Regions from separate parts of the Terrabacter sp. P2_E3 genome, predicted to be linked through region 2. Evidence: predicted binding sites of a transcription regulator. Region 2 holds the regulator's gene; the other holds the start of a gene.
The links. The regulator HspR, encoded in region 2, represses chaperone genes until heat shock. The targets are predictions, from matches to a motif close to AAGTTGAGTCNNNNNGACTCAACTT.
Positions count from the first base shown of each region.

Region 1 (15,930 bases), on a different contig from region 2:
GTGCGAGGCCACCATCGGGTAGCCCTCGCCCTGCATGAGGATCTTGAGGCACCGGACGTAGGACTTGTCGACGTCGGCTCCGGACTGGAAGGCGACCGACTCGGGCTCCTTGTAGGCGCCCTTGCAGAGCCGGACACGGGACCCGGCGTGGGCGAGGTCCCGGCAGTCGGCCTCGGTGCGGTAGAGGTAGGCCTGCACGACGGCGCCCACGGTCGGGAAGTCGGCCCGCAGCTCGCGCAGGGCGTCGAGGGTCAGGTCGGTGGTCGTGTGGTCCTCCATGTCGAGGGTCACGGTCGTGCCGCCCTGCTTGGCCAGCTCGCAGATCTCACGGGCGTGGTCGAGGGCGATGGCGTTGCCGTCGCCCGGCAGCGCCTGCCCGAGCGCGCTCAGCTTGAGCGATACCTCGACGGAGCCGCCCTCGGTGAGGCCCTGGTCGCGCAGCGCCGTCAGCAGCGAGAGGTAGGCGTCGCGCGTGTGCCGGGCCTGGGCGAGGTCGGTCGTGTCCTCGCCGAGGTAGTCGATCGTCGAGAGGCGGCCGGACGCCGCGATCTCGGAGGCGGCCCCGACGACGTCGGCACGCTCGGCACCGGGCACGAAGCGCTTGACGACCGAGCGCGACACGGGCGCCTTCTCGATGACGTCTCGGATCTTCTCCTGCTTGGACAGCTGCAGGAGCGAGTTGCGCAGCAGGTCGCTGGCGTCCACGGGGGCCTCCGGGTGGTGCTCGGGATGTCGCTCGGGTCACGGCGGCGGACGGTGGTGACCGTCCCGCCGGGCAAATCTACCGCCGCCGGCAGCCAGCGCCCGCCGGTCCCCTCCGCTCCTGCGGCACGCACGCCGCCCGCCCGGTCCCTCGGAGTCCTCCTCGGGGCATGCGGCAGACTCGCTGCCATGGCTCGCCCGACCGCCACCCGACGACCCGCGCCCGCCGCCCTCGCGGCCGCAGCGCTGCCTCTCGTGCTCGCCGCGTGCGGCCAGCCGGTCGCGACGCCGTCCGCCGCCACCCGCCCGGCAGGCGCGACCGGAACGGCAGGCGCCACCGGCGCCCCGACGAGCCCAGCCGCTGACGACGCGCCGCTCACGCCGCCCTCGAGCGTCGTGCCACCCCGCGTGCACGCCACCGCCGCCGTCGCCTCCTACCTCCGTGGCCACGACCTCAGGGGGCTCACCCGCACGGACGACGAGTCGGTGACGGAGGCCGTCCTCACGTCGTGCCCGAACGGGCCCACCGTGGCCCGGGACGTCGGCCCGACGGCATACGCCCGCTCCTGGGAGGGGCCCGGAGGAGTCCGCGCCGACGTCGCCGCGATCACCTTCCCCGACCTCTCGTCGGCCGCGAAGGCGGCCGAGCCGCTGCTCGTCGCGGCGCAGGTGTGCCGGGCGCCCCGGCCGGCCAAGGGCGTCACGACGACCATCGCCAACCAGCGCCGCGACGTGGCGGAGGGTATGCCGCTCGGCCGGGTCGACGTGACCCGGACGTCCCCGGACGAGACGCGCCACGACTACGTCGGCGTCGTGCAGGTGGGCAACGTGCTCGTGCGCCTCACCTACTCGTCCGGCGACGCGAAGGTCGCCACCGACAAGGGGTCGACCGCGCTCGCGCTGCTGGCCCGGGACGTGCAGGGACTCTGATGTCCACGATCGACGACGCCGCCCTCGCCGCGCCCGGACCACTCGGCCTGAGCCTCGACGACCTCGGCGAGGCCCTCGGGGGTGCCGCGACCGTGCTGCGCGCCAACGCGATGGCTGCTGGCCTCGACGCACCCGTCCCCACGTGCCCCGACTGGACGGTGCTCGACCTCGTCGCCCACCAGGGCATGGTCCACCGCTGGGCCGCGAGCCACCTGCGCGGCGAGCCCGTCGAGCCGGAGCCGCTCGAGCGCGAGGGGCGCCGGTCCGCCGACGTGCTCGGCTGGTTCGACGACGGGGCGACGGCGCTGCTGCAGGCGATCGTCGATGCGCCGGACGACCTCGACGCGGTCGTGTTCCTCAAGGACGCGCCTGCCCCGCGGCTCTTCTGGACGCGCCGGCAGTGCCACGAGACGACGGTCCACGCCGTCGACGCGCTCGGGGCCCGGCTCGGACGGCCCGCGCGCGCCGACGAGACGTGGATCCGGCCCGCCGTCGCGCTCGACGGCATCGACGAGCTGCTCGTCGGCTTCGTCACCCGCCGCAACGAGGGAGCCTCACCCGGCGCCCCGACCCGGCTGCTCGTGCGCCCCGACGGCGCCGACGTCGCCTGGCTCGTCGACCTCGACACCGGCCGGCCGATCCGGACCAGCCGGGTCCGCTCGGGGTCCGGTGGTTCGGGTGGGGCCGACGCCGACCACGTCCTGGCCGGCGACCCCGTCGACCTCTACCTGCGGCTGTGGAGCCGCGGCGCTGCCGAGCCGGTCGAGCCCACGCGGCCCGTCACGGAGCTCGAGCGCTGGTGGCGCGAGAACATCTCGATCTCGTGGTGACCCCCGGGTCGACCACATAGCAGGATGGGCGCAGCACCCGGACCGCACCGTCGCGGCCCGGGCCCGTGCGACCAGAGGAGCTCGTATGCCGCAGGAGGGCATCGGACGGACCGTCCAGTCGGCCATCTACCGGGCCGGTGCCTTCGGCCGCCGCCCGGCGGTCCCGACCGACGGCACGCAGCTCGAGCTGGCGGCCCGCAAGGTCATGTCGAAGCGCGGGTTCGCCTACGTCGCAGGCTCGGCCGGCTCCGAGGCGAGCGCCGACGCTAACGTCTCAGCCTTCTCGAGGTGGCGCGTCGTGCCCCGGATGCTCGTCGACACGACCGAGCGCGACACGTCCGTCGAGCTCTTCGGGCGTCGCCACGAGAGCCCCTTCCTCGTCGCCCCGGTGGGGGTCCTGTCGATGGCCGACGACGAGGCCGACCTCGCCGTCGCCCACGGCGCCCGCGAGCAGCGCGTCACCCAGATCCTCAGCACCCAGGCCTCGGTGCCGATGGAGGACGTCGCGCGCACCCTCGCCGGCTCGGGGCACTGGTACCAGCTCTACTGGAGCAGCGACGACGACCTCGTCGAGAGCCTCGTCTCGCGCGCCGAGGCGTGCGGCAGCGACGCCCTCGTCGTCACCCTCGACACGGCATACCTCGGCTGGCGTCCACGCGACCTCGACCTGGGGCACCTGCCGTTCGCCCGCGGCGAGGGCATCGCCCAGTACACGTCGGACCCCGTCTTCCAGCGGCTCGTCCGCGAGCGGGTGGCGGCCGCCGGGCCGGCGGTCCGACCGCGACCCACGCCGGCCGCGGTCGCGACGCTCGTGTCTATCAGCCGCAACCACCCGGGCGACACCCGGCACAACCTCACGGCGCCCGAGCCGCGCGCCGCGGTCGAGACGTTCCTCGACGTCTTCAGCCGACCCTCGCTGACGTGGGACGACCTACCGCGGCTGCGGGCCATGACGAGCCTGCCGATCGTGCTCAAGGGGATCCTGCACCCCGACGACGCCCGACGCGCCGTGGACGCCGGGGTCGACGGCGTCTACGTCTCCAACCACGGCGGCCGGCAGGTCGACCGGTCGGTCGCCGCGCTCGACGCCCTGCCCGGCGTCGTCGAGGCCGTGCGCGGCGCAGGGTCGGACGCGCCGGTGATCTTCGACAGCGGGATCCGTTGCGGCGCAGACGCGTTCGTCGCCCTGGCGCTGGGCGCTTCGGCCGTCGGCATCGGGCGACCACACGTCTACGGTCTGGCCCTCGCCGGCGCCGACGGGGTGTCGCAGGTGCTGCGCAACCTGCGTGCCGAGCTCGACCTCCAGCTGGCGCTCACGGGGTGCACGTCGCTCGCCGACCTCACCCCGGAGCGCCTCGTGGCCGCGCCCTGACGCGACAAGGCGCCGCGCCGACCGTCGACGGGCCACGTGTGGCAGCCCGGTCACGGTCGAGAGGCCGCTTCTCGCCGCATGGAACCGGGTCGACGCCATCGGGGTTCGTCCCGGAGGATCGGGTCATGCCAGCCCTCGACCACCTGACCCGCGACGCCTACCCGAAGTCGAACGGCTACGACGCGAAGTGGCTCGTCGACCTCGACATGGGCCCCCACCCGCTGTGGCTGCTCGAGGACCTCGCCGCCGACCTCGACCTCCGGCCCGGCATGCGCGTCCTCGACCTCGGCTCGGGGCTGGGCGCGACGTCGGTCTTCCTCGCGCGGGAGTACGGCGTCAGCGTCGTGGCCGCCGACCTGTGGGTCGACCCCACCGAGGCTGCCGCGGTCTTCCGCAAGGAGGGCGTCGACGACCGCGTCCTCGCGATGCGGGTCGACGCGCACGCGCTCCCCTTCGGCCGGGGCTCGTTCGACGCCATCCTCAGCATCGACGCGTGGGAGTACTTCGGCACCGGCGACCACTACCCGCCCTACCTCGCGACCTTCCTCAAGCCGGGCGGCCAGCTCGGGGTCGCGACGCCCGCCCTGACGACCGAGGTGCGCGAGCTGGGCGAGATCCCCGAGCACATCGACCGCGTCGTCGGCGCCGAGTCCGCGGCATGGCACACGGCGGACTGGCTGCGCAGCCAGTGGGAGTTCAGCCGCGCCTTCACGACCGTCACGGCCCGCAACCAGCCGGACGCGTGCGCGAACTGGCTGCTGTGGGAACGTGCCGTCATGGAGCTCAAGGGACAGCCGACCTCGGCGGTGCAGGGGATGCTCGAGGCCGACGGCGGCGCCTTCGTCACGTTCGCCCTCGTCACCGGGAGGGTCGCATGAGCCTCGACGCCACCGACCTCGAGCACCTGCGCCGGGCGGTCTCGCTCGCGCGCCTGGCCCTGGAGCGTGGGGACGAGCCGTTCGGCTCCGTCCTCGTGTCGGGCGACGGCGAGGTGCTCTTCGAGGACCACAACCACGTCCTCGCGCTCGAGGCCACCCAGCACCCCGAGTTCGCCATCGCGCGCTGGGCGGGTGCCCACCTGACCGCCTCGGCGCGGGCGGCCGCGACCGTCTACACCTCGGGCGAGCACTGTCCCATGTGCTCAGCAGCGCACGCGTGGGTCGGCCTCGGCCGGATCGCGTATGCCGTGAGCTCGGCCCAGCTGACCGCGTGGCGGTCGGCGTGGGGCTCGGCCCCGTCGCCGGTCGCGGCGCTGTCGATCCGCGACGTCGTGCCGGGCGCTGTCGTCGACGGGCCGGCCCCCGAGCTTGAGGCCGAGGTCCGCGACCTCCACGACCGTTTCGCCCACCCCCACCCCGACCTCGACCCCGACCCCAACCCCAACCCCTGACCCCAACCCCTGACCCGAACCCGGACCCGAACCCGAACCCGGACCCGGACCCGAACCCGAACCCGGACCCGGACCCGGACCCGGACCCGGCCAACCGGCACACGCCCGGAGGCCCTCCCCGACCACATCAACTCCACCGGGGCGGACCCGACCGACGCACCCGAGACCCGGGACCACGACAACTCCGCCCTGGCGGGCGAAAGGGGCCCAGCGACCGCACTCGGCCACCACAAGTCCGCCCCGGTGGCCTTGGCGCTCAGAGGTTTGGGCGGCTGTGGATGACCTACAACGAGCGCGGGTCCGGTGTCGCACAGTGACGTCATGAAGCCCGCCGACAGCCCCGGCACCGACCAGCCGTTTCTGCGCACGAGTGACGGAGACGACACGCTGAGCGCATGGCGCTTCCGGCGAACGCATCGCGCACTTTTCCGTGGGGTCTACGTCACCGCCGAGACCCGCGTGACCCCTCGGCTGCTCGCCGAGGCAGCCCTGCTGTTGGCCGAGCCGAGCAGCTACCTCTCCCATCACACCGCGGCCCGGCTGTGGGGCGGCGTCGTTCCGGACAACCCTGACGTCCACGTGACGTATCCGAGGATGCGTGCCCAGTGTCTCGGCATCGCGGCTCACCGTGCCAAGGCGCGACAGCACGTGGTCCGTTGGATGGGTCTGCCCGTCACCGGCCCGGCGCAGACCTTTCTCGACATGAGTCATGTGCTCGGTCTCGTGGATCTCGTCGTACTCGGGGACTCGTTGGTCCGCAAGAAGCAATTCACACCTGACGAGCTGGTTGACGTGGCTGAGAAGCACCGCGGCCCCCACTCGAGGCTGGCCCGGCGAGCGGCAAGGCTCGTGAGAGCCGGCGTCGACTCGCCGATGGAGACGCGCCTGCGGCTGCTCATCGTCCTCGCCGGGCTTCCCGAGCCCGAGGTGGACCACCGGGTGCACGACGACGGCGGGACCTTGTTGCGGCGCTACGACCTCTCCTACCTCCCCTTCCGACTGATCATCGAGTACGACGGCAGGCAGCACGCCGAGTCGGACGAGCAGTGGCTCAGTGACATCGGCCGCGACGAGGCGCTGGACGACGAGCAGATCCGCCGGCTCGTGGTCGTGTCCCGGGACATCTACTCGACACCGGCGAACACGCTCGCGAGGATCACGCGGGCCATGCGCCGAGCAGGTATGCCGGTGCCCCGGCTCCGGCACGAGTGGCGCCGACACTTCCCGAGCAGGTCGGGCGACCTCGCCCTGCCGGCATGACCCGACCTCGGCGACCCGTGCGAGACGGATGTGAAACGCGCCGGCAACAGAGCGGGCGGACACTGGGCGGGTACGACACGGCATACGCAAGGATCACGACACGCCTCACGGCATCTGTCCGCTCACGGCGAACAGCGGCTGAACCTGAGCCGATCACGCTCAGGATGGGGAACAGGAGGGACACCACCGGCGTTGGTCGGGGTGTGCTCGTCCACAGCGGGCACAGATAGCATCGAGATGTCTCTCGATCAGTCAGGAGAAGAACATGTTCGAACGGTTCACCGACAGGGCCCGAAGGGTGGTTGTCCTCGCGCAGGAGGAAGCTCGCCTGCTCAACCACAACTACATCGGGACCGAGCACATCCTCCTGGGTCTGATCCACGAAGGCGAAGGCGTCGCCGCGAAGGCCCTCGAATCGCTCGACATCTCGCTCGAAGCGGTCCGGGCCCAGGTCCAGGAGATCATCGGCCAGGGGCAGCAGGCCCCCACCGGTCACATTCCCTTCACGCCCCGCGCGAAGAAGGTCCTCGAGTACTCGCTCCGCGAGGCGCTCCAGCTCGGCCACAGCTACATCGGCACCGAGCACATCCTGCTCGGCCTGATCCGCGAGGGCGAGGGCGTCGCCGCCCAGGTCCTCGTCAAGCTCGGCGCGGAGCTCAACAAGGTCCGCCAGCAGGTCATCCAGCTGCTCTCCGGCTACCAGGGTGGCCAGGGCGGCGAGAAGGCCGGCGCCGGTGTCGGCCAGAGCCAGGCCGAGGGGACGCCCGCGGGCTCCCTCGTGCTCGACCAGTTCGGTCGCAACCTCACGCAGGCTGCCCGTGAGGGCAAGCTCGACCCGGTCATCGGCCGTGAGAAAGAGATCGAGCGGGTCATGCAGGTGCTGTCCCGCCGCACCAAGAACAACCCCGTCCTCATCGGCGAGCCCGGCGTCGGCAAGACCGCCGTCGTCGAGGGTCTCGCCCAGGACATCGTCAAGGGTGAGGTGCCCGAGACGCTCAAGGACAAGCAGCTCTACACCCTCGACCTCGGCTCGCTCGTGGCCGGCAGCCGCTACCGCGGTGACTTCGAGGAGCGGCTGAAGAAGGTCCTCAAGGAGATCCGCACCCGCGGCGACATCATCATCTTCATCGACGAGATCCACACGCTCGTCGGTGCAGGTGCCGCGGAGGGCGCCATCGACGCCGCGTCGATCCTCAAGCCGATGCTCGCCCGTGGTGAGCTGCAGACGATCGGTGCGACGACGCTCGACGAGTACCGCAAGCACATCGAGAAGGACTCGGCCCTCGAGCGGCGCTTCCAGCCGATCCAGGTGCAGGAGCCGACGCTGCCGCACGCGATCGAGATCCTCAAGGGTCTGCGTGACCGCTACGAGGCCCACCACCGCGTGACGATCACCGACGGTGCGCTCGTCGCGGCCGCCAACATGGCCGACCGCTACGTCAACGACCGCTTCCTGCCCGACAAGGCCATCGACCTCATCGACGAGGCGGGCGCGCGACTGCGCATCCGTCGGATGACGGCTCCGCCGGACCTGCGCGAGTTCGACGAGAAGATCGCCGCGCTCGTGCGCGAGAAGGAGTCGGCCATCGACGGTCAGGACTTCGAGCGCGCGGCCCGCGTCCGCGACGACGAGAAGCGCCTGCGCCAGGAGAAGGCCGCCCGTGAGGCCCAGTGGAAGTCGGGCGACATGGACGTCGTGGCCGAGGTCGACGAGGAGCTCATCGCCGAGGTCCTGGCGGCCAGCACCGGCATCCCGGTCTTCAAGCTGACCGAGGAGGAGTCGAGCCGACTGCTCCACATGGAGGACGAGCTGCACAAGCGCATCGTCGGCATGGACGACGCCGTCAAGGCGCTGTCCCAGGCGATCCGCCGCACCCGTGCAGGCCTCAAGGACCCGCGTCGTCCGGGTGGCTCGTTCATCTTCGCCGGCCCCACCGGTGTCGGTAAGACCGAGCTCGCCAAGACGCTCGCCGAGTTCCTCTTCGGCAGCGAGGACGCGCTGATCCAGCTCGACATGTCCGAGTACTCCGAGAAGCACACGGTGAGCCGCCTCTTCGGCTCGCCTCCCGGCTACGTCGGCTACGAGGAGGGCGGCCAGCTCACCGAGAAGGTGCGCCGCAAGCCGTTCTCCGTCGTGCTCTTCGACGAGGTCGAGAAGGCACACCCGGAGATCTTCAACTCGCTGCTGCAGGTGCTCGAGGACGGCCGCCTCACCGACTCGCAGGGTCGGATGGTCGACTTCAAGAACACCGTCATCATCATGACGACCAACCTCGGCACGCGGGACATCTCCAAGGCCAACATGGGCTTCTCGGCCGGACCCGACAGCCGCTCGGACTACGAGCGGATGAAGGCGAAGGTCACCGACGAGCTCAAGCAGCACTTCCGGCCCGAGTTCCTCAACCGTGTCGACGACACCATCGTCTTCCCGCACCTGAGCCGCGACGAGATCATCCAGATCGTCGACCTCGAGATCGCCAAGCTCGACAAGCGGCTCAAGGACAAGGACATGGGCATGGAGCTCACGCAGTCCGCCAAGGACCTGCTCGCCAAGAAGGGCTACGACCCCGTGCTCGGTGCGCGTCCGCTGCGCCGCACCATCCAGCGCGAGATCGAGGACGCCCTGTCGGAGCGGATCCTGTTCGGGGACTTCGCTTCCGGCCAGTACGTCAAGGTCGACACCGAGGGCGAGGGCAAGGCGGAGACGTTCACCTTCTCCGACATGGCCCACCCGGACGCCGCGCACCGCCCGGCCGACGACCTCCCGGAGCTTCCCGAGGGCGCTGCCCTCGACGAGGCGCTCGGGGTCAACATCACGGCCGGCCCGCCCGTGCCCGACGACCAGGTCTACCCCGACGCGGGGCTGACCGGCACGGAGCGCTGACCGCAGCGATCCGCCAGCACGGCCGAAGGGGCCGGGGACACCACGTCCCCGGCCCCTTCGTCGTACGCCCGCGTCCCGGTCGTCATACCGGGGTCGTATGCCGTCCCGCCCGGGAGGCGACCACGGCCCGATGTGGGACCCGGCCCACCGCGGCGAGGCTGGGTCCATGAGCTACTACGACCCAGCCCGTACGCCGTCCGGTGCGCCCGAGCGCCCAGCTTCCCCCGCCTCCCCCACCGTCACCCCGCCTGTCAGGCCCACCGTCGGCCTCACCGGCGCCCAGGCCCCCTCGCGCCCGGCAGGGGCGCCGTCGCCCGACCCGGCCCGCGACCTCGTCGCCCGGGACCTCGTCATGACCTACGGCCGCTCCGGGGCCTCCGCCGGGCCGCCCGCGCTCGGCGGCGTCGACCTGACGATCCGCGCCGGCGAGAGCCTCGCCGTCATGGGGCCGTCCGGCTCCGGCAAGACGACGCTGCTGCACGTGCTCGCCGGGATCCTGCGACCGACCGGCGGCCAGGTGCTGTGGCGCGGCCGGGACATCGCACGGATGTCGGACCGCGAGCGCACCGTGCTGCGCCGCGAGGACTTCGGCTTCGTCTTCCAGCAGGGCATGCTGCTGCCCGAGCTGCCGGCGATCGAGAACGTGGCCCTGCCGCTCATGCTCGGCGGGGTCAGGCGGTCGGAGGCGACGGCGCGGGCCGCCACGCTCTTCCACCCGCTCGGCCTCTCGGGGCTGGAGAAGCGCCGTCCGGGCGAGCTCTCGGGCGGCCAGGCGCAGCGGGTCGCCATCGCCCGCGCCCTCGTGGCCCGACCCGGGGTCGTCTTCGCCGACGAGCCGACCGGTGCGCTCGACCAGTCGACCAGCGCCGAGGTGATGCACCACCTGACGCAGCTCGCGGCGCACACCGGAGCCTCGCTCGTCGTCGTGACCCATGACGAGAACGTCGCCCGCTGGTGCCACGGCGTCGTGCGGGTCCGCGACGGTCGGATCGCTGGTGCAGACGCCGACGACCGCGTCGCGGCCGGCCCGGTCCAGGCTGCGACGGCGGTGACCAGGTGAGGGCCGCGACCGAGCTGTGGTGGCGCCTGCGGCGTGCGGGCGCGGCCGACAACCGGGTGCCCGGCATCCTCGCGGTGGTCTCGTTCGCCGTCGCGACGGCGGCCCTGCTCGTCTGCGTCGCCGGGCTCCACGCGTTCGAGGCGCGCAACCCCCTGCCGCCAGGCGGGCTCGAGGGCCACCTCAGCGACGAGGCGGCGCTCGGCAACCTCTACGTGACCCTCGCCTGGATCGCGACGACGTGCATGGTCATCCCGATCCTCACCCTCGGCGGCGTCGCGGCGCGTCTCGCGATCGCCCGCCGCGACCAGCGTCTGGCCGCGCTCCGTCTCGCCGGTGCGACGTCGGGGCAGGTCACCCTCATGACGCTGGCCGAGGCGGCCGCCCAGGCCGTCGTCGGTGCGCTGACAGGCGTCGTGCTCTACCTCGCCGTCCTCCCCCTCGTGGCCCGGCTGAGCTTCCAGGGCCGCCCTTTCGAGCTGCGCGAGCTGGTGCTGCCGCTGTGGCAGACGCTCGCCGTCGTCGCGGCAGTCGTCGTCGTGGCGGTCGTGTCCGGCGCGTCGAGCCTCGCCCGGGTGGCGATCAGCCCGCTCGGCGTGGCTGCCCGCACGAGCCCGAAGCGCCTGAGCGTCCTGCGGCTGCTCGTCGCCCTGGCCGCCGGAGCTGCGTGGGTGCTCGTCATCACCCCGATGAAGGAGCCGCAGCGGATGACGATCGTGCTCGTGCTCGGCGCGATGATCCTCGCCGTCAACACCGTCGGGCCGTGGGTGGTCATGGTGGCCGGCAGGGTCGCGGCCCGTCTCGCCCCGACCGCCGCGACGCTGCTGGCGGCCCGGCGCATCGCCGACGACCCGAAGAGCACGTGGCGCGCGGTCGGCGCCCTCGGCCTCGCCGTCGTCGTCGTGGGCTTCACGAGCCTCGCGCAGGTCGACGACCCGACGACTCCGCTCGAGCGCTACCTCGCCGACGACCTCGGCACGGGCGCGCTCGTCACCCTCGTCATCATCACCATCGTCGGCGCCACGTCGACGGGGGTCGTCCAGGCGGCCCGGGTGCTCGACCAGCGCGAGCAGTACCGCGCGCTGGCGCTCGCCGGTACGAGCGAGCGCTCGCTCCACCGGGCCCGCGCGCTCGAGGTCGCGCTCCCGCTGTCGATGACGATCGTGCTGTCGGCCGGCTTCGTGCTCGTGCTCATGCTGCCCTTCACGAGCGCCCTCGACAGCGGCCTCGTCGTGCGTTTCGTCGTGACCTCGGCCGTCGCCGGGGCGGTCGTCCTGGCGTCGGTGCTGGCGTCCCGGTCGCTCGTGCGGACGGCCTCCCGCGTCGCCTGAACCGGTCGTCTACGGTGGGGCGGTGACCTCCCAGCACCGCCCCACCGACGTCCGCCAGCGGTCTGCGATGCCCGCCGACACCCGTCGTCCGGCCCGCACGCGACGGTCCGTGGTGGCGCGCGCCGGGGCCGTTTCGGCGGCCGCAGCGGTGGCCCTCGCCGGTTGCTCGACGGGTGCGCCGAGCGGGGCCGGCTCGCCGGCCGGAGTGTCCGCCTCGGCCGACGGCGCCGCGTCCGGGTCCGCCCCCTCCTCGGGGGTCCGCGTGAGCGGGGCGCCAGCGCCCTTGGCTGCGCTGGTCTCGACGGTGTATGCCGGGGGCGACCTCACGCGTACGTCCTCCCCCTCCGCCGCGGCTGCCCTGAAGACGCGCAAGGCGGCCCCCGGCCCGGTCACGGCCAAGGCCGAGGTCGGCTCGTGGATGGGCACGCCCCTCGCCGTCGTCACCGCCGGCGACGACGTGACGCTCGCCGTCGGGCCGACGTGGAAGGTCGTCGGCGGCTGGTGGCCGTCGCTCGGGGTCGCGAAGCCGAGCCTCGGCGGCGGGCCGCGCTGGGTGCTCGCGATCGGGTCCGACGCCCGCAAGGGCCAGCCCCTCGAGCGCACCCGCGCCGACGTGCTCCAGGTCATCGGCATCGACGGCACGGGTGGCGGCGGCGTCATGGGCATGGCCCGCGACCTGTGGGTCCCGCTGGCGACCGGCGGCAAGGGCAAGATCAACTCGGCCATGGTGTTCGGCGGCCCGCGGGCGCAGGTGAGCACCGTCAGGTCCGTGACCGGCCTCCCCGTCGAGGGCTACGTCGTGCTCGGCTTCAGTGGCTTCAAGAAGATCGTCGACGACCAGGGCGGCATCCCGATCGTCATCCCCAAGACCGTCGTGGCCTCGCATGCCAAGAACCTCGTCATCAAGGCCGGCGCCCAGACCCTGTCCGGCGCCGAGGCCCTCGCCTACGCCCGCGAGCGTAAGACGTTGCCGGACGGGGACTTCGGCAGGTCACGCCACCAGGGAGAGGTCATCCTCGCCGCCGCGATCAAGGCCAAGCTCGCCGGGCCGATCGCCATCCCGTCGGCGCTGACGAGCTTCAGCACGGTCGGTCGGAGCAACCTCTCGGCCGAGCAGATCCTCACCTTCACGGCCGGTCTCCATCAGCTGAGCCCGCTCCAGGTCGGCCGGGGGGTCGCCCAGGGCGCCTTCGGGTGGGCCGGCCAGCAGTCGATCGTCGTTCTCGGCAGGCAGGCCCGCACCCTCTTCGCCGAGTTCCGCGACGGGAACCTCTCGTGAGCGGCGGCACGCCCGTCCTCCGGCGGGCCCGAACGTCCGACGTCCGCGCCATCCGGGGCCTCGTCGCGCCGCTGGCCGAGCGCCGGGTGCTCGTCAGCAAGGAGGCAGTCACCTACTTCGAGAGCCTCCAGGAGTTCCGCGTCGCCGACCTCGACGGCCGCGTCGTCGGCTGCGGCGCGCTTCACGTGATGTGGGAGGACCTCGCCGAGATCCGCACTCTCGCGGTGGCTCCCGACCAGCTCGGCACCGGTCTGGGCGGGCGCCTGCTCGAGGCGCTCGTCGAGGACGCGCGCGAGATCGGCGTCGAGCGACTCTTCTGCCTGACCTTCGAGACCGACTTCTTCGTCCGGCACGGCTTCGACGTCATCGAGGGCCAGGCCGTCCCGATGGACGTCTACGCCGAGCTGCTGCGCTCCTACGACGAGGGCGTCGCCGAGTTCCTCGACCTCGAGCGCGTCAAGCCCAACACCCTCGGCAACACCCGGATGCTCCGCACCCTCTGACCCCGCCCACCGCTCCAGCACCCCTGCCGGGCGACGACCTCACTCGAGTGGCCACCCGGTCCCACCCGTCACACGACTGAAGTGGCACCTGAGGTCACGGGGCCACTCGACGGGTGGGACGGCATACGCCCGTGGGCCGGGAGTATCCACGGGGCCACTCGACGGAGGGGTGGGATGTCAGGCGCGGCCGGAGGCGGCGTAGATGCGGCGCACCACGTCCTCGATGTCGGGCTCCTCGATCGTCAGGTCGCGCACCTCGTGGCGTGAGGAGACGTGGGCGAGCACGGCCGCGACCGTCGTGGCCTCGGCGTCGAACGAGAGCCGCTGTCGCAGGCCGTCCGACTCGCTCTCGACGAGGGTCGCTCCCGGGACGTCGTGCAGGTCCGGCGTGGGCTGGGCGAGGTCGATGACGAGGATGCGCTGCGCGCCGACGGTGCCCGCGAGCCCGGTCAGGGTGCCGTCGAAGGCGAGCCGGCCGCGGTCGACGACGAGGACCCGGTCACAGAGCCGTTCGATGTCGCCCATGTCGTGGGTGGTCAGCAGCAGGGTCGTGCCCTGCTCGCGGCGCTCGGCGACGAGGAACTCGCGCAACCGCTGCTTCGAGAGCACGTCGAGGCCGATCGTCGGCTCGTCGAGGATGAGCAGCTCCGGCGAGTGGAGCAGGGCGGCGGCGATCTCGGCACGCATCCGCTGGCCGAGCGACAGCGAGCGCACCGCCGTGCCCAGCTGCGGGCCCATCTCGAGCTGCTCGACGAGCAGGTCGGTGCGCGCCCGCGTCGCCGCCTCGTCCATCCGGTGGATCGCCCCGAGGATCGCGAAGGAGTCGCGCAAGGGCAGGTCCCACCACAGCTGCGAGCGCTGGCCGAAGACGACTCCGACCCGGCGCGCGACCTCGACCCGCTGTCGCATCGGGTCGAGCCCGCACGTGCGCACGTGACCGGAGGTCGGCTTGAGGATGCCGGTCAGCATCTTGATCGTCGTCGACTTCCCGGCACCGTTGGCGCCGATGTATCCGACCGCCTCGCCGGGCTCGACCGAGAAGGTCATCCGGTCGACGGCGCGCGTCTTCTTGAAGTCGCGCACGAGGTCGCGCGTCTCGATGATGCTCATCCGCCTGCTCCTTGGTAGTGACGAGTGCCGAGGCGCCAGCACGTGGCGGCGATGCCCCAGGCCAGCAGCCCGGCGACGGGGGTGAGCCACGCGAGCCAGGTCGGCGCGAGCGGGTCGTCGAGGCCGAGGATCGCGACGGCCGGGATGTAGGCGACGAAGGCCGTCGGCACGACGAACGTCCAGAAGATCCGCAACGGGTCGGGGAAGACCTGCTGGCTCTGCTGGGCGGCATACGACCCGCCGTAGGTGAAGGCGTTGGTGAACTCGGCACCGTCGACGAGGAAGAACTGGAGACCGCCAGCGGCCGTGAACAGTGCCGAGAAGATCGCGGTGCCGCTGACGACGGTGAGCACGATGAGCGCCACGGAGGCCGGCGACCAGGCGATGTCGGCGGTCGTCAGGGCGACGCCGAGGGCGACGAGGGCGACGGACAGCCGGCCGACTCTCCGGAGCGACAGGTCGCTCGTCATGAGCTGGGCCAGCAGCGGCAGCGGACGCACGTAGAAGGCATCGACCTGGCCGGCCCGGATGTAGCGCGGCAGCTGGTCGAGGTGACCGACGAACATGTCGGCGAGCGAGAAGGACAGGTTGGACAGGGCGAAGACGAGCAGGGCCGCCGTGAAGTCGAGCCCGCCGAGCACGTCGACGTTGTGGAAGATCACCCACACCTCGGCGAACTCGGCGAGGCCGACACCGACGGTGCCGAGGATGTCGGTGACGAACGAGGCGCGGTACTGCATCTGCGCCCGGGCACGGGACGCGAGCAGCACCCGGTAGGGGCGCAGCCGTTGGGAGAGCGTCGTGTCAGCCACCCTGCACCTCCAGCCGCCGACGGCCCGCGCGCAGCACGACCTGACCGAGGGCGAGCAGCGCGACGGCCCAGAAGACCTGCACCCCGACGGCCGACGCGATGTCGTCCCCGACGACGCGTCCGGCGAGGATGTCGATGGGGTTCTGCAGCATCGACGGGAAGGGCGACCAGTTGGCGATGGTGCGCAGCCAGTCCGGGAACCACGGCACCGGCAGGTAGAGACCGCAGAGCAGGCCACCGGTGATCATCCACAGCAGCGTGATGCCACGGATCTCGACGAGCCAGAACGCGAGCAGGTTGATGACGAAGTTGCCCGAGAAGGCCACGACCACGGCGAGCAGGATGGACACGGCGCCCGCGACCCAGCTGACGGCGGACGGTGGCCACGCCATGTCGAAGAGGAGGGCACCGAGCAGCAGCGCGGGCACTCCGCGGCCGATGAGGTTGATGCCCGCACGTCCGAGATCGCCT
Region 1 covers NZ_JBFUEN010000008.1:143,393-159,322, forward strand. The annotation lists gene AC1DW8_RS12015 (proline dehydrogenase family protein) at 1-705, opposite strand, end outside; gene AC1DW8_RS12020 (hypothetical protein) at 892-1,632, shown strand; gene AC1DW8_RS12025 (maleylpyruvate isomerase N-terminal domain-containing protein) at 1,632-2,462, shown strand; gene AC1DW8_RS12030 (lactate 2-monooxygenase) at 2,548-3,834, shown strand; gene AC1DW8_RS12035 (SAM-dependent methyltransferase) at 3,960-4,712, shown strand; gene AC1DW8_RS12040 (nucleoside deaminase) at 4,709-5,224, shown strand; gene AC1DW8_RS12045 (hypothetical protein) at 5,546-6,484, shown strand; gene AC1DW8_RS12050 (ATP-dependent Clp protease ATP-binding subunit) at 6,750-9,368, shown strand; gene AC1DW8_RS12055 (ABC transporter ATP-binding protein) at 9,535-10,428, shown strand; gene AC1DW8_RS12060 (FtsX-like permease family protein) at 10,425-11,756, shown strand; gene AC1DW8_RS12065 (LCP family protein) at 11,779-13,035, shown strand; gene AC1DW8_RS12070 (amino-acid N-acetyltransferase) at 13,032-13,538, shown strand; gene AC1DW8_RS12075 (ABC transporter ATP-binding protein) at 13,716-14,648, opposite strand; gene AC1DW8_RS12080 (ABC transporter permease) at 14,645-15,460, opposite strand; gene AC1DW8_RS12085 (ABC transporter permease) at 15,453-15,930, opposite strand, start outside.
Region 1: a site for HspR is predicted at 6,626-6,650, ahead of AC1DW8_RS12050 (ATP-dependent Clp protease ATP-binding subunit). Genes of this name have one in related genera too.

Region 2 (15,930 bases):
TCGCTGAGTGCCGTGTGTCAGACGAGGTCGAGCGCCTCGCCGTCGGGGTCGACGCCCACCGCGACCGTCGAGCCGTCGCGCACCTCGCCCGAGAGCAGGCCGCGGGCGAGGCGGTCGCCGATCTCCCGCTGCACGAGCCGGCGCAGCGGCCGGGCGCCGTAGGCCGGGTCGTAGCCGCGGGCCGCGAGCCACTGGCGTGCGTCGTCGGTGACCTCGAGGGTGATGCGCCGGTCGGAGAGCCGCTCGGCGAACGCCCGCACCTGCAGGTCGACGATGTGGGCGAGGTCGTCCCGGCTCAGGGCGTCGAAGACGACGACCTCGTCGAGGCGGTTGAGGAACTCGGGCTTGAACGACGAGCGCACCACACCCATGACCGACTCCCGGCGTGCGTCGGGGCTCAGCGTCGGGTCGGTGAGGAACTGCGAGCCGAGGTTGGAGGTCAGCACGAGGATGACGTTGCGGAAGTCGACGGTGCGGCCCTGGCCGTCGGTGAGGCGCCCGTCGTCGAGGACCTGGAGCAGGATGTCGAACGTCTCGGGGTGGGCCTTCTCGACCTCGTCGAGGAGGATCACGGAGTATGGACGACGGCGGACGGCCTCGGTCAGCTGGCCACCCTCCTCGTAGCCGACGTAGCCGGGGGGCGCCCCGATGAGGCGCGCGACGGAGTGCCGTTCGGAGTACTCCGACATGTCGATGCGGACCATGGCCCGCTCGTCGTCGAAGAGGAAGTCGGCGAGGCTCTTGGCCAGCTCGGTCTTGCCGACACCGGTGGGTCCGAGGAAGAGGAAGCTGCCCGTCGGCCGGTCGGGGTCGGAGACCCCGGCGCGCGTGCGGCGCACCGCGTCGGAGACCGCACGCACCGCGTCGGCCTGGCCGATGAGCCGGGCGCCGATGTGCTGCTCCATGTGCAGCAGCTTCTCGGACTCGCCCTCCATGAGCCGGCCGGCCGGGATGCCGGTCCAGGCTGAGATGACGTCGGCGATGTCGTCGGCGCCGACCTCCTCCTTGACCATCGGCTCCTCGTCGCCGGTCGTGGCCGCGGCCTCGCGCTCCTGGGCGGTCGCGAGCTCCTTCTCGAGGGTCGGGATGTCGCCGTAGAGGATCTTGGAGGCGGCGCCGAGGTCGCCCTCGCGCTGGAGCCGGTCGGCCTGGGTGCGCAGGTCGTCGACGCGGGCCTTGAGGTCACCGACGGCGTTGAGCCCGGACTTCTCGGCCTCCCACCGGGCGTTGAGGGCGGCGAGCTCCTCGGAACGGTCGGCGAGGTCCTTGCGCAGGCGCTCGAGGCGGTCCTTGCTCGCCGCGTCGCTCTCCTGCTCGAGGGCGAACTCCTCCATCTTGAGCCGGTCGACGGCACGCCGGAGCTCGTCGATCTCGACGGGGCTCGAGTCGATCTCCATGCGCAGCCGGGAGGCGGCCTCGTCGATGAGGTCGATGGCCTTGTCGGGCAGCTGGCGGCCGCTGATGTAGCGGTCGGACAGGCTGGCCGCGGCGACGAGCGCCGAGTCGGCGATCGTCACCTTGTGGTGGCCCTCGTAGCGCTCCTTGAGCCCACGGAGGATGGCGATGGTGTCCTCGACGGAGGGCTCGCCGACGAAGACCTGCTGGAAGCGGCGCTCGAGGGCGGCGTCCTTCTCGATGTGCTTGCGGTACTCGTCGAGGGTCGTCGCGCCGACGAGACGCAGCTCACCGCGGGCGAGCATGGGCTTGAGCATGTTGCCGGCGTCCATCGCGCCCTCCCCGCCGGCACCCGCGCCGACGACGGTGTGGATCTCGTCGATGAAGGTGACGATCTGGCCGTCACTGCCCTTGATCTCCTCGAGGACGGCCTTGAGACGCTCCTCGAACTCACCGCGGTACTTCGCCCCGGCGATCATCGAGCCGAGGTCGAGGCTGTAGAGGGTCTTGTCGCGCAAGCTCTCGGGCACGTCGCCCTCGACGATGCGCTGGGCGAGGCCCTCGACGACGGCGGTCTTGCCGACGCCCGGCTCGCCGATGAGGACGGGGTTGTTCTTCGTCCGGCGCGAGAGGACCTGGACGACGCGGCGGATCTCGGCGTCCCGGCCGATGACGGGATCGAGCTTGCCCTCTCGCGCGCGGGCGGTGAGGTCGGTGCCGTACTTCGACAGCGCCTCGAAGGTTCCCTCGGGGTTGTCGGACGTCACGGGACGCCCCCCGCGCAGCTCGGGGATGGCCCCCTCGATGGCGTCGGCGTCGAGGCCGAACTGGCCCGTGCGCGCGAGCGCGAGCAGGAGGTGGTCGGTGGAGACGTAGGAGTCGCCCATCGCCGTCATGTACTGCTGGGCCTGCTGGACCACGCGTCCCGCCGTGGCCGAGAGCTGCGGCTGCTGGGCGCCGCCGGTGACCTGCGGCATGGCGGCCATGGCCCGCTCGGCGACGGCGGTCGCGGCGGCGACGCTCGAGCCTCCGGCGGTGAGCAGGGCCGGGGTGGTCGTGCCGCTCTGGGCTGCCAACGCGAGCAGCAGGTGTGCCGGCTCGATGTTCGGGTGGTGCTTGCCCGTCGCGGTCGTCGCGGCCTGGGCGAAGGCCTCCTGAGCCTTGTTGGTCAGCTGTAGGTCCATGCGTACTCCTGGTGAGGGGATCGGTTCACTGGGGTCAACTGGCGCTGACTTGAGTCTATTCCACTCAACTTAGTGCCTGACCTGACGGTGACCGGCCTTCAGGTCAGGCAGAACTCGTTGCCCTCGGGGTCCTGCATGACGAGGTAGTGGTCCACCTCCGTGAGCGTCTCGCGCACGACCGTGGCGCCGAGGGCGACGAGTCGGTCGGCCTCCGCGTGCAGCTGCTCGCCCTTGCCCTCGGCAGGACCGGGCACCCCGCTGACCCGGACGTCGAGGTGCAGGCGGTTCTTCGCCGTCTTGCCCTCCGGCACCTTCTGGAGGAAGACCCGCGGCCTCGCTCCGTCGGGGTCCACGACGGCATACGCGTCGTTGTGGCGCTCGGGCGGCAGCCCCCAGGCGGTGAGCGCTTCGGTCCACGTCGCGAACCCCGGCGGCGGGGCGTCCTCGACGTAGCCGAGCACCTCGGCCCAGAAGCCGCCGAGGGCGCGCGGGTCGCTGCTGTCGATCGTCACCTGGAACGCGCGGGACATCGTCACTCCTCAGTCGTGCGGATCGGGGTCGTACCAGCCGTCGTGGGCCGCGGCGAGCGCCTGGAAGCGGACGGCATACGCCCGGTCGGGCGGGGTGCGCACGTAGACGGCCCACTCGTGGGCCTCGGAGTCGTCCTCGCCCGCGAGCGCCTCTCGCACGACGCGGACATCGGCCAGCCCCTCGGCCTCGAGCTCGTCCGCGAGCTCCTCGGCGGTGTCACGCTCCGGCAGCACGATGAGGTGCTGGGCATCGTCGGTCGGGCTCACGCGCCCAGCCTAGGACCGACCGACGACCTCGTCCGGCTCGGCGCCGGTCTCGATGACGCGCTGCGCGACCTCGCGCAGCTTGACGTTGTGGTCCTGGGACGCGCGGCGGAGCACGTCGAAGGCCTCCTCCGACACAATCCGGTGTCGCTCGATGAGGATGCCCATGGCCTGGCCCACGAGCCGGTGGCTCTCGACGGCGCGCTCGAGGTTGGCCTCGTTCTGGCGGAAACGGTCGACCGTGACGATCCGGTCCACCGCCTGCGCCAGCGAGTGCAGGAGCAGCTCTGCGACGGTCCGCTCGGCCACACCGGGAGACGGCGTCCGGCCGACGCCGGCCCACACCCGACACGTGGCGTGGATCCCCGACGACTCCATGAGGACGCCGCGGGTCCCCGCGTCCGCCGGGTCCACCGTCGCCCCGTCGAGGTCGACGGGTCCGGAGAGCACCTCACGGACGGCCGGGGGCAGCGCGGACGGCGGCACGACACCGGAGGCGCCGGCGAGCAGGTCGTGCTGGGTCGCGGTCACCCGGATCACGGCCTCGCCGACGAGCGCCTCACCGATGGCGGACGCGGCGAGCGAGAGCGCCTCCTCGAGGTCCTCGGAGCGGACCAGCAGCCGCGCTGCGGCGGTGATCCGCGCCGCGGCGTCGAGCCAGCGGTCGTCGTTCGCTGCGGTCGCCGGACGCAGGTCGGTCACGGGCCCTCCAAGGTATGCGTGGGAAGGCCCGCGAACTTGGAGGCAGGACAGTGTTGCATCCCGTGACGCCGTCGGACAAAGCACGACACGAGGCAATTGCGAGGAGCGACCAATTCCCGCGCGGCACAAGGCCGCACGCACGCGACCTCCGGAGCTGGGCCCCGGAGGTCGCGTCTCGACAGCGGCGGTCAGGCCTGGTCGGGGTCCTGCCCGCTCTCGACGACGCGCGCCGCGATCTCGCGCAGCTTGACGTTGCGGTTGAGCGAGGCCTGCCGCAGCATCTCGAAGCTCTGTGTCGCCGTGATGCGGTGGCGCTCGATGAGGACGCCGACGGCGTGGCCGATGAGCCGGTGGCTCTCGATGGCCTGCTCGAGCTGGTGCTCCTTCTGCGCGCGCGCCTGCCGCGCGACGACGCGGTCGACGGCCTGGCCGAGCGACTGCGCGAGCAGGTCGCCGACGATGAGCTCGTCGCTCGAGACGAGACGCGGCTCGTCGAACTGCACCCAGGCCCGGCAGTCCGACTCGTGCGCCGTCGGGAGGAGCAGCAGGCCCTCCCGCTTGTCGCCGACCAGGACGTCGTGGCGGTGCGGCGAGGAGTCGAGCCCCTGCCGGATGCCCGGGTCGAGGTCGCCGACGGCCACCCGTCCGCGCGGGGACAGCACGACCGGCTGCCCCTTCGTCGGTGAGACGCGCAGGGTCACCGCACCGTCGAAGAGCACGGTGAAGCCGGTGACGGCCGTGGCGAGCACCTGGTCGAGCTCCTCCGCGGTGGCGAGGTCGACGGCGATCCGGGCGGCGAGCTCGCGCCGCAGACGGGACTCGCGCTCGCGCGTCTCGTCCCGGACGACGACGATGACGAAGCCGTCGTGCTCCGCCGTGCCCGGCACGCTCGCCGACCGGACGTGGACCCAGGCCTCACCGCCGCCGCGCCGGAGGATGCGGTAGCGGTCGTCCTCGACGGGTCGGCCGGACTGGAGCAGCTCCATGCGTCGCTGGTGCTGGTGGTGCTCGTCGGAGGACTCCGACTCCGGGATCCACCACGGGTACGGCGGCACGAGCGGGCCGTCCGCGAGCGACCAGCCGAAGGTCCGGGTGAACCCGTCGTTGACCTGGACGACGAGGCCCTCGGCGTCGACGACGACGAACGGCTCCTGGATGGCTCCGAGGATCGCCCGCAGCCACGCGGCGTCGCGCGACCGCGATCGCGCCCGCACGAGGTTGGCGGCGAGGCGCGCGCGGAGCTCCTGGGGCTGGAACGGCTTGATGACGTAGTCGTCGGCACCCTCGAGCAGCCCGGTGGTGCTGGCCTCGACGCCGGCCCGCGCGGACAGCAGGACCACGGGAAGGTCGCGCAGGCTCGCGTCGGCCCGGATCTCGCGCACGAGGGTCAGGCCGTCCATGCGGGGCATCATGACGTCGGCGAGGACGATCGACGGACGTCGGGCGCGCAGGTGCTCGAGGGCCTCGACCCCGTCGCGCACCGACACGACGTCGTAGTCGACGACGCAGTGGCGCGCGATGTAGTCGCGCATGTCGTGGTTGTCCTCGACGACGAGCAGGGTCGGACGCACGCCGTCCGGCCGCGTGGCCGGTGACATCGGGCCGGGGAGCTGCTCGGCGTCCGCGGACGACGCCTGCATCTCGGCCGCGACCGCGTCGCGCACGACCCAGCTGTTCGCCTCGTGGATGAAGGACTCGGCCGAGCGCGGCGTGATCGAGGGGCGCAGCGCGGCCCGCTCCGCGGGCCGGCCCCACGGGAAGGACACGGTGAAGGTGCTGCCCCTGCCCTGCCGTGACTGCACGGCGACGCGGCCGCCGAGCAGGTCGACGAGCTGGCGCACGAGCGACAGGCCGATGCCGGCGCCCTCGCGCGATCGTCGGTCGTCGCCGCGGTCGAGCTGCCGGAAGCGGTCGAAGACGAGGTCGAGGTCCTTCTCGGCGATGCCGATACCGGTGTCGGTGACCGAGACGGCGAAACCGGTGTCGGTCCCGCCCAGGTGGAGCGAGATGCGTCCGCGCGCCGTGAACTTCAGGGCGTTCGACAGCAGGTTGAGCACGATGCGCTCGAACATGTCGACGTCGACGTAGGCCTCGTGGTCGAGGTCGTCGCACACCACCTCGAACTCGAGTCCGGTGCGCTCGATGGCCGGGCGGAAGTTCGCGCCGATGCCGGTGACGAGCTCCTCGACGTCGGCCTGGACCCAGTGCGGCTCGACGGCCCCGGCCTCGACCCGCGTGAGGTCGAGGATGCGGTCGACGAGGCCGGCGAGACGGTCGGTGTTGCGGCGGATCAGCTCGAAGCGCTGGCGCTGCTCGGGGTCCAGGCCGTCGGCGGTGAGAGCGTCCTGCACCGGTCCGGCGATGAGGGTCAGCGGCGTGCGCAGCTCGTGGCTGACGTTGGCGAAGAAGTCGGACTTGGCGACGTCGAGCTCGGCCAGTGCCTCGGACCGGTGACGCTCCTCCTGGAGGCGGCGGATGCCGCTCAGCGCCATCGCGACGTGCGCGGCGCACAGCTCGGCGTAGACCTGGAGCTGGGCGTCCCACGGGCGGCGGGGGTTCTCGGTCAGCAGCAGGTGCGCGGTGGGCTCGAGCAGCCCGGGCTCGACGGCGGGCACGACGTGCACCGTCCGGCCCTCGCCGTCGACCCCGTCAGGAGCCGGGTCCCCCGGCGCGCACCAGCGCAGGTCGATCGCGAGGTGGTCGAAACCGTCCGAGCGGAGCACCTCGAGGGCACGACGGCGTACGTCCTCGGCGTCCTCGGCGTCGGCCAGCGAGGCGAAGAGCCGCGACGCGACGTCGGCGCGGCGCTCGGCCACCACCTTCGCGGTGGTCTCGGTCGCGACGTTGAGCACGCCGACGACGGAACCCGAGTCGTCGTGGATGGCGCCGTAGGACCACGTGAAGTAGGCCTCCTCGAGGTAGCCGGCGCGGTCGACGACGAGCAGCTCGTCCTCGACCCACGTCGCCGGGCCGCCACTGGTGACCCCCTCGAACATCGGGCCGATGACGTCCCAGACCTCGGGCCAGACGGCCCGCACCGGCCGCGCCCACGCGTCGGGGTGCTTGCTCTCGCCGAGGAGGGTGCGGTAGCCGTCGTTGTAGAGCATGAGCAGGTCGGGTCCCCAGCAGACGAGCATGGGGAAGCGCGACGACAGGCAGACGTCGACGAGGATCCGCAGGTTCGCGGGCCAGGACTCGACCGGCCCCAGCGAGGTCGCCGACCAGTCGGTGCGCAGGAACAGGTCACGCATGCTCGTCGGGGACGAGGGCACGCCGAGGCTCGAGGCGTTCGTCGTGGGGGCGCCGGGCAGGGCGCCCTCAGGGTGGTGCGGGGTCACACGACCTCCGGGACTGGGGTCAAGAAGCTGCCTCCGGCGGCATTCCACAACGGCGCGCCCCGTCTGCTTGAGGCGAGCACAGTCTGACACACGAGCACCGCCTCGGGCGGCGGAGACCTAGCGCTCGGGCCGCCACACGACGAGCGCCTGCGACGACGGGGCGCGGGGCGGGCGCTGGCCGGGTCGGACCGCCACGACCTCGCCACGTGGACCGACCGCGAAGACCCGGGCGCCGGCCGATAGAGCCGCCTGGGCCGCCGCCAGGTCGGCGGCGAGCTCCTCGACCCGTGACCGGAGGGCGGTCACGTGGTTCTCGAGGTCGAGGATGCGCTGGATGCCGGCCAGCGAGACACCCTCCTGTGACAGGCGCTGCACGTCGCGGAGCAGTTCGACGTCGCGCGCGCTGTAGCGCCGTCCGCCCCCGCGCGTGCGCGACGGGGAGACGAGGCCGAGCCGGTCGTACTGCCGCAGCGTCTGCGCGTGCATGCCGGCCAGCTCGGCCGCGACGGAGATGACGAAGACGGGTGCGTCGTCGTCGTGCCCACCGGGGCGGGCGCTCTTGCGGGCCATCGTCGTCACCTCGCTCGTCAGGCTCGGGCGCGCTGGAAGAGGTCGGCCCGGGGGTCGTGGCCGTTCTCGGCCGCAGCCATCCGCTCGATGGCCTCGCGGGCCTCGTCGGTCAGCCGTTGCGGCACGACCACCTGCACGCGGGCCAGCAGGTCGCCGGCGTGGTCGCCCCGCTTGACGCCGCGCCCCTTGAGCCGCAGGACGCGGCCGCTCGGGGTGCCCGGCGCCACCTTGACCTTGACCGACCCGCCGTCGAGCGTCGGGACCGCGACGGTCGCGCCGAGCGCGGCCTCCGCGAAGGTGACGGGCAGGTCGAGGGTGAGGTTGTCGCCCTCACGTCCGTAGACCGGGTGCTTGTCGACCCCCACCGTGAGGATGAGGTCACCGGCCGGCGCGCCGGGGTCGCCCTGGCGACCCTTGCCGCGCAGGCGGATCCGCTGCCCGTCCTTGACGCCCGCCGGGATGCGGGCATTGATCCGACCGAGGTCGGGGGAGCTGAGCGAGACCGTCGAGCCCTCGACGGCGTCGCGGAAGCCGATGCGCGTGTTGGCCTGGACGTCGGACCCGGGGCGCGGACCGGCCGTCGCGCCGTAGCCGCCGTAGCCGGCGCCGGGTGCACCCCCGCCGAACATCTGCCCGAGGATGTCCTCGAGGTTGGGCTGGCCGCCGGCGCCACCGGTGTCGAAGCGCACGCGCTGCCCACCGGGACCACCCGCCCCACCGAAGGCGGAGAAGATGTCCTCGAAACCGGCGCCCTGGCCGCCCGCGCCGCCCGCGGTGAAGCGGGCACCGCCGTGCGACATGGCCCGGATCGCGTCGTACTCGCGCCGCTTCTCGGGGTCGGACAGGACGGCATACGCCTCCCCGACCTCCTTGAAGCGCTCCTCGGCCTTGGGGTCGCCGACGTTGTGGTCGGGGTGCATCGTGCGCGCGACCTTGCGGTACGTCTTCTTGATCGTCGCGGCGTCGGCGTCCTGGGGCACGCCGAGGATCGCGTAGAAGTCCTTCTCGAACCAGTCCTGACTAGCCATGGCGCACCTCCTCGTTCACGGTGACTCTCACGCTGCTCCCATCATCGGGTATGCCGCCGGGCTGCGTGCGCAGCCCGGCGGCGGACGTCTCAGGCGGGGTCGGCAACCGAGACCCGGGCGGCGCGGACGAGCCGGTCGCCGATGCGGTAGCCCGGCTGGAGCACCTGGACGACGGTCGTGCCGGTCGCGCCCTCGGGCAGCTCGGCCTCGACGTGCATGAGGGCCTCGTGCACGTTGGGGTCGAACTCCTGTCCGGCCTCGCCGACGCGCTCGACGCCGAAGCGACCGAGGGTCGCCTCGAGCTTGTCGGCGATCGCGGCGAAGGGGCCACCGGCGAGGTCGCCGGCCTGGCGGGCCATGTGGATGTCGTCGAGGACCGGGAGCAGGGACTCGACGACGCTGCCGACCGCGGTGTGGCGGATGACCTCGCGGTCGCGGTCGACGCGCTTCTTGTAGTTGACGTACTCGGCCTGCAGCCGCTGCAGGTCGGCGAGCAGCGTCGCGGCCATGGTGTCCTCCTCGGCGAGGGCCACGCCCTCGGTCTGCGAGGACTCGCCGGCGTCGCCGGTCTCGTTGGAATCGGTTGCGGTGTGGTCGAACTCGTCCTCGCCACCGGGCTCGGACGACGCGCCTGCGCCGCCCTCGTAGTACGTGTGGTGGCGCTCGCCGTGGGCGGAGTCTGCCCGCGGCGGGGTGCCGGCGGCGTCGCCGCCGGCACCCGTCGCGCCCGTCGCGGTCACGTCAGGCTGCTCGCCGGGCGTGCCGTGCTTCGGGGACTCGGTCACTTGGCTTCCTTGGCCTCGTCGTCGTCGACGACCTCGGCGTCGACGACGTCGTCGTCGGACGCGCCGGACGCACCGGGCGTGGTGTCGTCGGCAGGAGCGCCGTCCTGCGCCCCGGCGGCACTCGCAGCGTTCGCGGAGGCCTGCTCGGTGGCGTACACGGCCTGTCCCATGGCCTGCGACTTCGTGTTGAGGTCCTCCACCTTCGCCTTGATGTCGTCGGCGCTGGCCTCGGACCCCTCGGCGATGGAGGCCTTGAGGTCGGCGAGCGACTCCTCGACCGGCGTCTTGACGTCGGCCGGGACCTTGTCGCCCGACTCCTTGAGGAAGGACTCGGTCGAGAAGACGAGCTGCTCGGCCTGGTTCCTCACCTCGGCCTCCTCGCGACGCTTCTTGTCCTCGTCGGCGTGCGCCTCGGCGTCCTTGACCATCTTGTCGATCTCCTCCTTCGACAGGGCCGAGCCGCCGGTGATCGTCATCTTCTGCTCCTTGCCGGTGCCCTGGTCCTTGGCGGAGACGTTGACGATGCCGTTGGCGTCGATGTCGAAGGTGACCTCGATCTTCGGCACACCGCGCGGCGCCGGCGCGATGCCGGTCAGCTCGAAGGTGCCGAGCGACTTGTTGTGCTGCGCGATCTCACGCTCACCCTGGAAGACCTGGATGAGGACCGACGGCTGGTTGTCGTCGGCGGTGCTGAAGATCTCGGAGCGCTTCGTCGGGATCGCGGTGTTGCGCTCGATGAGCTTGGTGAACAGGCCACCCTTGGTCTCGATGCCGAGCGAGAGCGGCGTGACGTCGATGAGCAGGACGTCCTTGCGCTCACCCTTGAGGACACCGGCCTGCAGGCTCGCGCCCATGGCGACGACCTCGTCGGGGTTGACGCCCTTGTTGGGGGCCTTGCCGCCGGTCAGCTCGGTGACGAGGGCGGTGACGGCCGGCATGCGGGTGGAGCCACCGACGAGCACGACGTGGTCGATGTCGGCGACCTTGATGCCGGCGTCCTCGATGACCTTGTGGAACGGCGCCTTGGTGCGGTCGAGGAGCGACTTGGTCATCTGCTCGAACTGCGCGCGGGTGAGGTTCTCGTCGAGGTGGATCGGGCCCTCGGGCGTCATCGAGATGTACTGCGCCGAGATGTTGGTGCTCGTCGCGGTGGAGAGCTCCTTCTTGGCGCGCTCGGCCTCGTCGCGGAGGCGCTGCATCGCGATCTTGTCCTTGGACAGGTCCTGGCCGGTCTTGTTCTTCACCTGCGTGATGAGGTGCTGGACGACGACGTCGTCCCAGTCGTCACCACCGAGGTGGTTGTCACCGTTGGTGGCGCGCACCTGGATCGTGGCGAAGCCGTCCTCGGCGTCCTTGCCGACCTCGAGGAGGGACACGTCGAACGTGCCGCCACCGAGGTCGAAGACGAGGATGAGCTCGTCCTCCTTGCCCTTGTCGAGGCCGTAGGCGAGCGCGGCCGCGGTGGGCTCGTTGACGATGCGCAGGACGTTGAGGCCCGCGATCTCACCGGCCTCCTTCGTGGCCTGGCGCTCGGCGTCGTCGAAGTACGCGGGGACGGTGATGACGGCGTCCGTGACGGTCTCACCGAGGTAGGACTCGGCGTCGCGCTTGAGCTTCTGCAGGATGCGCGCGCTGATCTCCTGGGCGGTGTAGGTCTTGCCGTCGATCTCGGGCGACTTCCAGTCGGTGCCCATATGGCGCTTGACCGAGCGGATCGTGCGGTCGACGTTCGTGACGGCCTGGCGCTTGGCGACCTCGCCGACGAGAACCTCGCCGTTCTTGGAGAACGCGACGACGGAGGGGGTGGTGCGCCCGCCCTCGGCGTTCGCGATGATGCTCGGCTCGCCGCCCTCGAGGACGGAGACGGCCGAGTTGGTGGTACCGAGGTCGATTCCGACGGCACGTGCCATGGGTGACTCCTTGATGATCTAGGTGGAGACCGTGGTGCTGGTGGTCCGGGTGAAACAGGTCCTCGCTCAATCTGCTCCCGCTCCGACGTGATTGTCAAAACCGGACTCGCAAATCTTGCGTTCACCCGACTCAACTCTGGGCTCTCGCGGATTGTTCCCGTCCGAGACACAGTCTTGGTGGCTAGCGTCGTGACCGGAGGTGCCTCATGCCGACGCACACGACTCGCACCGCGCTCGCCTCGACCATCGCCGTCGGCCTGAGCGCGCTCTCGCTGGCCGCCTGCTCCGCCGGCGCGCCGAGCACCGCCGGCGCCACCTCCGCGGGCACGTCCTCGACGTCGTCTCCGGCCGCCTCGACGGTGGCGACGACCAGCGCGACGACCTCCCCGATCACCTCCCCGATCACCTCCCCGACCACGGGGACGACGCGTACGCCCTCGGCGACCTCGAGCGGGCCGGCCACCCCGACGGCCGCGCCGGCCACCTCGACGCCGGGCCGGGCGACCGGGACGGCGACGGTGGTGCGCACCCTGGCCACCGGGATCGACGTGCCGTGGGGCCTGGCCCGGCTGCCCGACGGGACCGTCCTCGTCTCGGCGCGCGACAGCTTCCGGGTCTACCGCCTCGACGTCGCAGCGGCCCGGCTGGCCCGGGTCGGCACGGTGCCGGGCGTCGTCTCGAACGTCGCACAGCAGGGTGAGGCTGGCCTGCTCGGCATCGCCGTCTCGCCCACCTTCACCCGCGACCACCTCGTCTACGCCTACTACTCCACGGCGGGCGACAACCGCATCGCGGCGATTCCCTGGGACCCGTCCGCGCCGGCCGGTCGCCAGCTCGGGACGCCGCGAGTGCTCGTCAGGGGCATCCCCCACAACGTCCACCACAACGGCGGCCGGATCGCGTTCGGGCCGGACGGCTACCTCTACGCGACGACCGGGGAGGCGCAGCAGCCGGCGCTCGCCCAGGACAAGGGCTCGCTCGGCGGCAAGATCCTGCGGATGACGACCGCCGGGCGCCCGGCCCCGGGCAACCCGTTCGGGACGCTCGTGTGGTCCTACGGCCACCGCAACGTCCAGGGCATCGCCTGGGATGCCGCCGGTCGCCTCTGGGCGTCCGAGTTCGGTGACCACAGCGAGGACGAGCTCAACCTCATCCGCCCCGGCCGCAACTACGGCTGGCCGCAGACGGAGGGGCGCACGAGCCGGGCGGGCATCACGGGCCCGGTCGCCCAGTGGGGCCCACCGGAGGACTCGCCGAGCGGCATCGCGATCGCGCAGGGATCGGTGTGGATGGCGGCCCTGCGCGGGCAGCGGTTGTGGCGCATCCCCCTCGACGGCTCGGCGACCACGGGGACGCCCCAGGACTTCCTCGTCGGTCGCTACGGGCGGCTGCGCAGCGTGCTCGCCGTCGGATCGGACACCCTGCTCGTGACGACGAGCAACCGCGACGGGCGGCAGAGCCCGGCGACGGGGGACGACCGCATCCTGCTCGTCCGGGTGATCTGAGCCTCTTCAGATCGACAGGCTGGAGGTCGCCGGCATGGTCCTGTTCGCCGTCACGCTGACCGCGCTGCTGCGCTTCCTCATGGAGCCCGCGGTGACGCACTGGCCGCTGCTGCTCGTCGTCGCCGTCGCCGGCGCGGGACTGGTGGTGCAGGGGCTCATCGGCCTGGCCAACCAGAACGCCCTCTACCGTCAGGCCGACCCCGACCGCCTGGGCTCGTCCGCCGGCCTGCTGCGCACGTTCATGTACCTCGGCGCCATGCTCGCCGCCGCCGCCAACGCGGCAGCCTTCCCCGACCGCGCGGCCCACGAGCACGGCTACCACGTGACGCTCGCGACCGACGCGATGACCGATCTCGACGCGGCGTCCCACGAGAGCTCCGTGACGCGGATCTTCCCGCGCCTCGGCGAGACCGCCACGACCGACGAGGTCCTCGTCCTGCTGCCCTGAGCCACGGCGACGCGCCGCGGCCGCCCCCGACCCCTAGGCCCCGACGACGCGTCGCTGCTCGAATGCCGCCCGCAACGGGCCGACGTCGGCCTCGGGCACCCGCTCGTGCGCGAGGTCGTACGTCTCCTCGACGAGGGCGACCAGGGTCGCGACCGCGTCGTGCGGGGACGCGACGAGGAGAGACCGGATGCGCTCGACGAGACGGTCGGGCCGGTGGGCGAGCAGGGTCGCCTCGCGGTCCAGCCACTTGTGGAAGGGATGGGGCATCCACACCCGGTTGACGGCGAAGAGCGCGTCGAGCACCCCCTGCACGCCGTCGAGCAGGTCGCGGTGGAGCAGCACGACGTCGTCCCGGGCCCCAAGCATCTCGAGCCGCTCGCGGGGCCTCAGGTCGAGGGCCTCGAGCACCTGGGCGACGGCCAGCGCCTCCGGGTAGACGTCGCACCGCGTCCGCCACGCCTCGATGACCGCGTGGCCGTGCAGGGGTATGCCGTCGCGCAGGGCCGTGACGCGCACCTGCAGCTCCGCGTCGGTGTCGCCCGCGAGCACGCGGTCGAGATAGGTGTCGATGGTCGACGTGACGAAGCCGCTGACGTCGGTCTTGACACCGCCGACGAGCAGGCCGTCGGCCCACTCGTGGTCGTCCTCCTCCGCATAGACGCCGGTGAGCCCGGCGCCCTCGATCGCCGCCTCGCGGTCGGCGACGGTCGGCGGGGAGGACCAGTAGACGTCGAGCTCGATGTCGGACGACGCGTCGGCGAGGCCGCGCGCCACGGACCCGCCGATGAGCGCCGCTGCGACCTTGGGGTTCGCGGCATACGCCCGGACAGCCCTGCGCGCCAGCGCAATCCGCCGGTCGACATCGTCCACGGACATCCCGTCAACCTGCTGCAGGGATGCGCACGCTCGACACCGTGGTCAGCACCGGGTGGGCGTCGTCGCCGTCGCGGATCTCACCACCGCGCCAGACGATCGAGAGGTCCCGACCCTGGACGGTGAGCTCGGCGAGACAGTTGTCGAACCACGGACCGTCGGTGACCGCCCACGGGTAGGCGGGGTCGGGCACGTGCTTCGAGCGCTCGGCGACGAACCGCATGGGGCGCACCAGCCCACGGGCGAAGGCGGACATCATGACGCGCACCATCCGCGGCATGGGGTTGCGGATCGGCGAGCAGACGGCCTGGATGACGCGGGACGTCGCGCCGTGGCGGGTCCTCGCGTCGACGACCTCGGCGACGTAGGAGTTGTGGACATCGCCGGAGAGGAAGACGACGCTGGCCGGAGCCGCACCGCGCTCGCCCCGCGCCACCTGCATCACCATGTCGAAGACCTCGACGAAGCCGTCGTTGAAGGCGGCCCAGTGCTCGAGGTCGATGGACTGCCGGACCTTCTCGGCCCGGTCGGCGACGACACGTCCGTGGGTGCCCATGGCGAGCACCTCGTCGATCGCCTCGAGGTCGTGCAGCCCGGGAGGGAGCATGAACGGCAGGGACGTCCCGATGAGCAGGTGCTCGACGTCGCCGGTCAGCTGCTCGTCGAGCCAGCTCATCTCGTCGGGGTCGAGCATCGAGCGGTGCTTCGGCTCGAGGACCCGGGCGGCGCGCGAGTCGACGACGACGAGCCGGACGTCACCGAGGTCGCGCCGGAAGCTCCAGCGGTAGACCTCGGGGTGGCGGTCGGAACGGCGGGCGAGGTCGAAGACGGCCTCGGTCAGGTCGAGCTCCTCCCCGCCGGGGTCGGCACCGGCGATGACCTGCGCGTAGATCTCGTCGTCGGCGAGCTGCGACGGCGAGAGGTTGCCGATGTGCTGGTAGACCCAGTACGAGGAGAGGCCGCCCATGAGCCGCTCGTGCCACCACGGGGTGCGGTTGATCTCCTCGTGCCAGGTCCACGACGTGTTCCAGTCGTCGCGGATGTCGTGGTCGTCGAAGATCATGCAGCTCGGCACCGTCGAGAGGAGCCAGCGGTTCGCTGCGTCACCCCACGCGAGCCCGTAGAGGTGGGCGTACTCCTCGTAGTCCTTGATCTCCTCACCCGGTAGCTCGGTGATGTCGCGGCGGGAGGCGATGAACTCGCGCATCGCCTCGGACGTCTCGTCGGCGTAGACCTGGTCACCGAGGAAGGCCACGAGGTCGGGCCACACCTCCTCGCCCCGGGCCAGGGCGAGCGCGAGCGTGCGCAGCGCGTCGACGCCGTTGGTGCGGTGCCCCTCATGGTCGTGCGGCACGGTGGTGCGGCAGGAGCCGAAGAGCAGCCGCGTGGATCGGCCGC
Region 2 covers NZ_JBFUEN010000015.1:26,910-42,839, forward strand. The annotation lists gene AC1DW8_RS18330 (HAD family hydrolase) at 1-7, shown strand, start outside; gene clpB (ATP-dependent chaperone ClpB) at 18-2,579, opposite strand; gene AC1DW8_RS18340 (VOC family protein) at 2,678-3,109, opposite strand; gene AC1DW8_RS18345 (hypothetical protein) at 3,119-3,376, opposite strand; gene AC1DW8_RS18350 (ANTAR domain-containing protein) at 3,386-4,075, opposite strand; gene AC1DW8_RS18355 (ATP-binding protein) at 4,264-7,413, opposite strand; gene AC1DW8_RS18360 (heat shock protein transcriptional repressor HspR) at 7,531-7,983, opposite strand; gene AC1DW8_RS18365 (DnaJ C-terminal domain-containing protein) at 8,001-9,011, opposite strand; gene AC1DW8_RS18370 (nucleotide exchange factor GrpE) at 9,101-9,796, opposite strand; gene dnaK (molecular chaperone DnaK) at 9,793-11,706, opposite strand; gene AC1DW8_RS18380 (hypothetical protein) at 11,888-12,235, opposite strand; gene AC1DW8_RS18385 (PQQ-dependent sugar dehydrogenase) at 12,225-13,211, shown strand; gene AC1DW8_RS18390 (isochorismatase family protein) at 13,246-13,659, shown strand; gene AC1DW8_RS18395 (hypothetical protein) at 13,693-14,535, opposite strand; gene AC1DW8_RS18400 (alkaline phosphatase D family protein) at 14,540-15,930, opposite strand, start outside.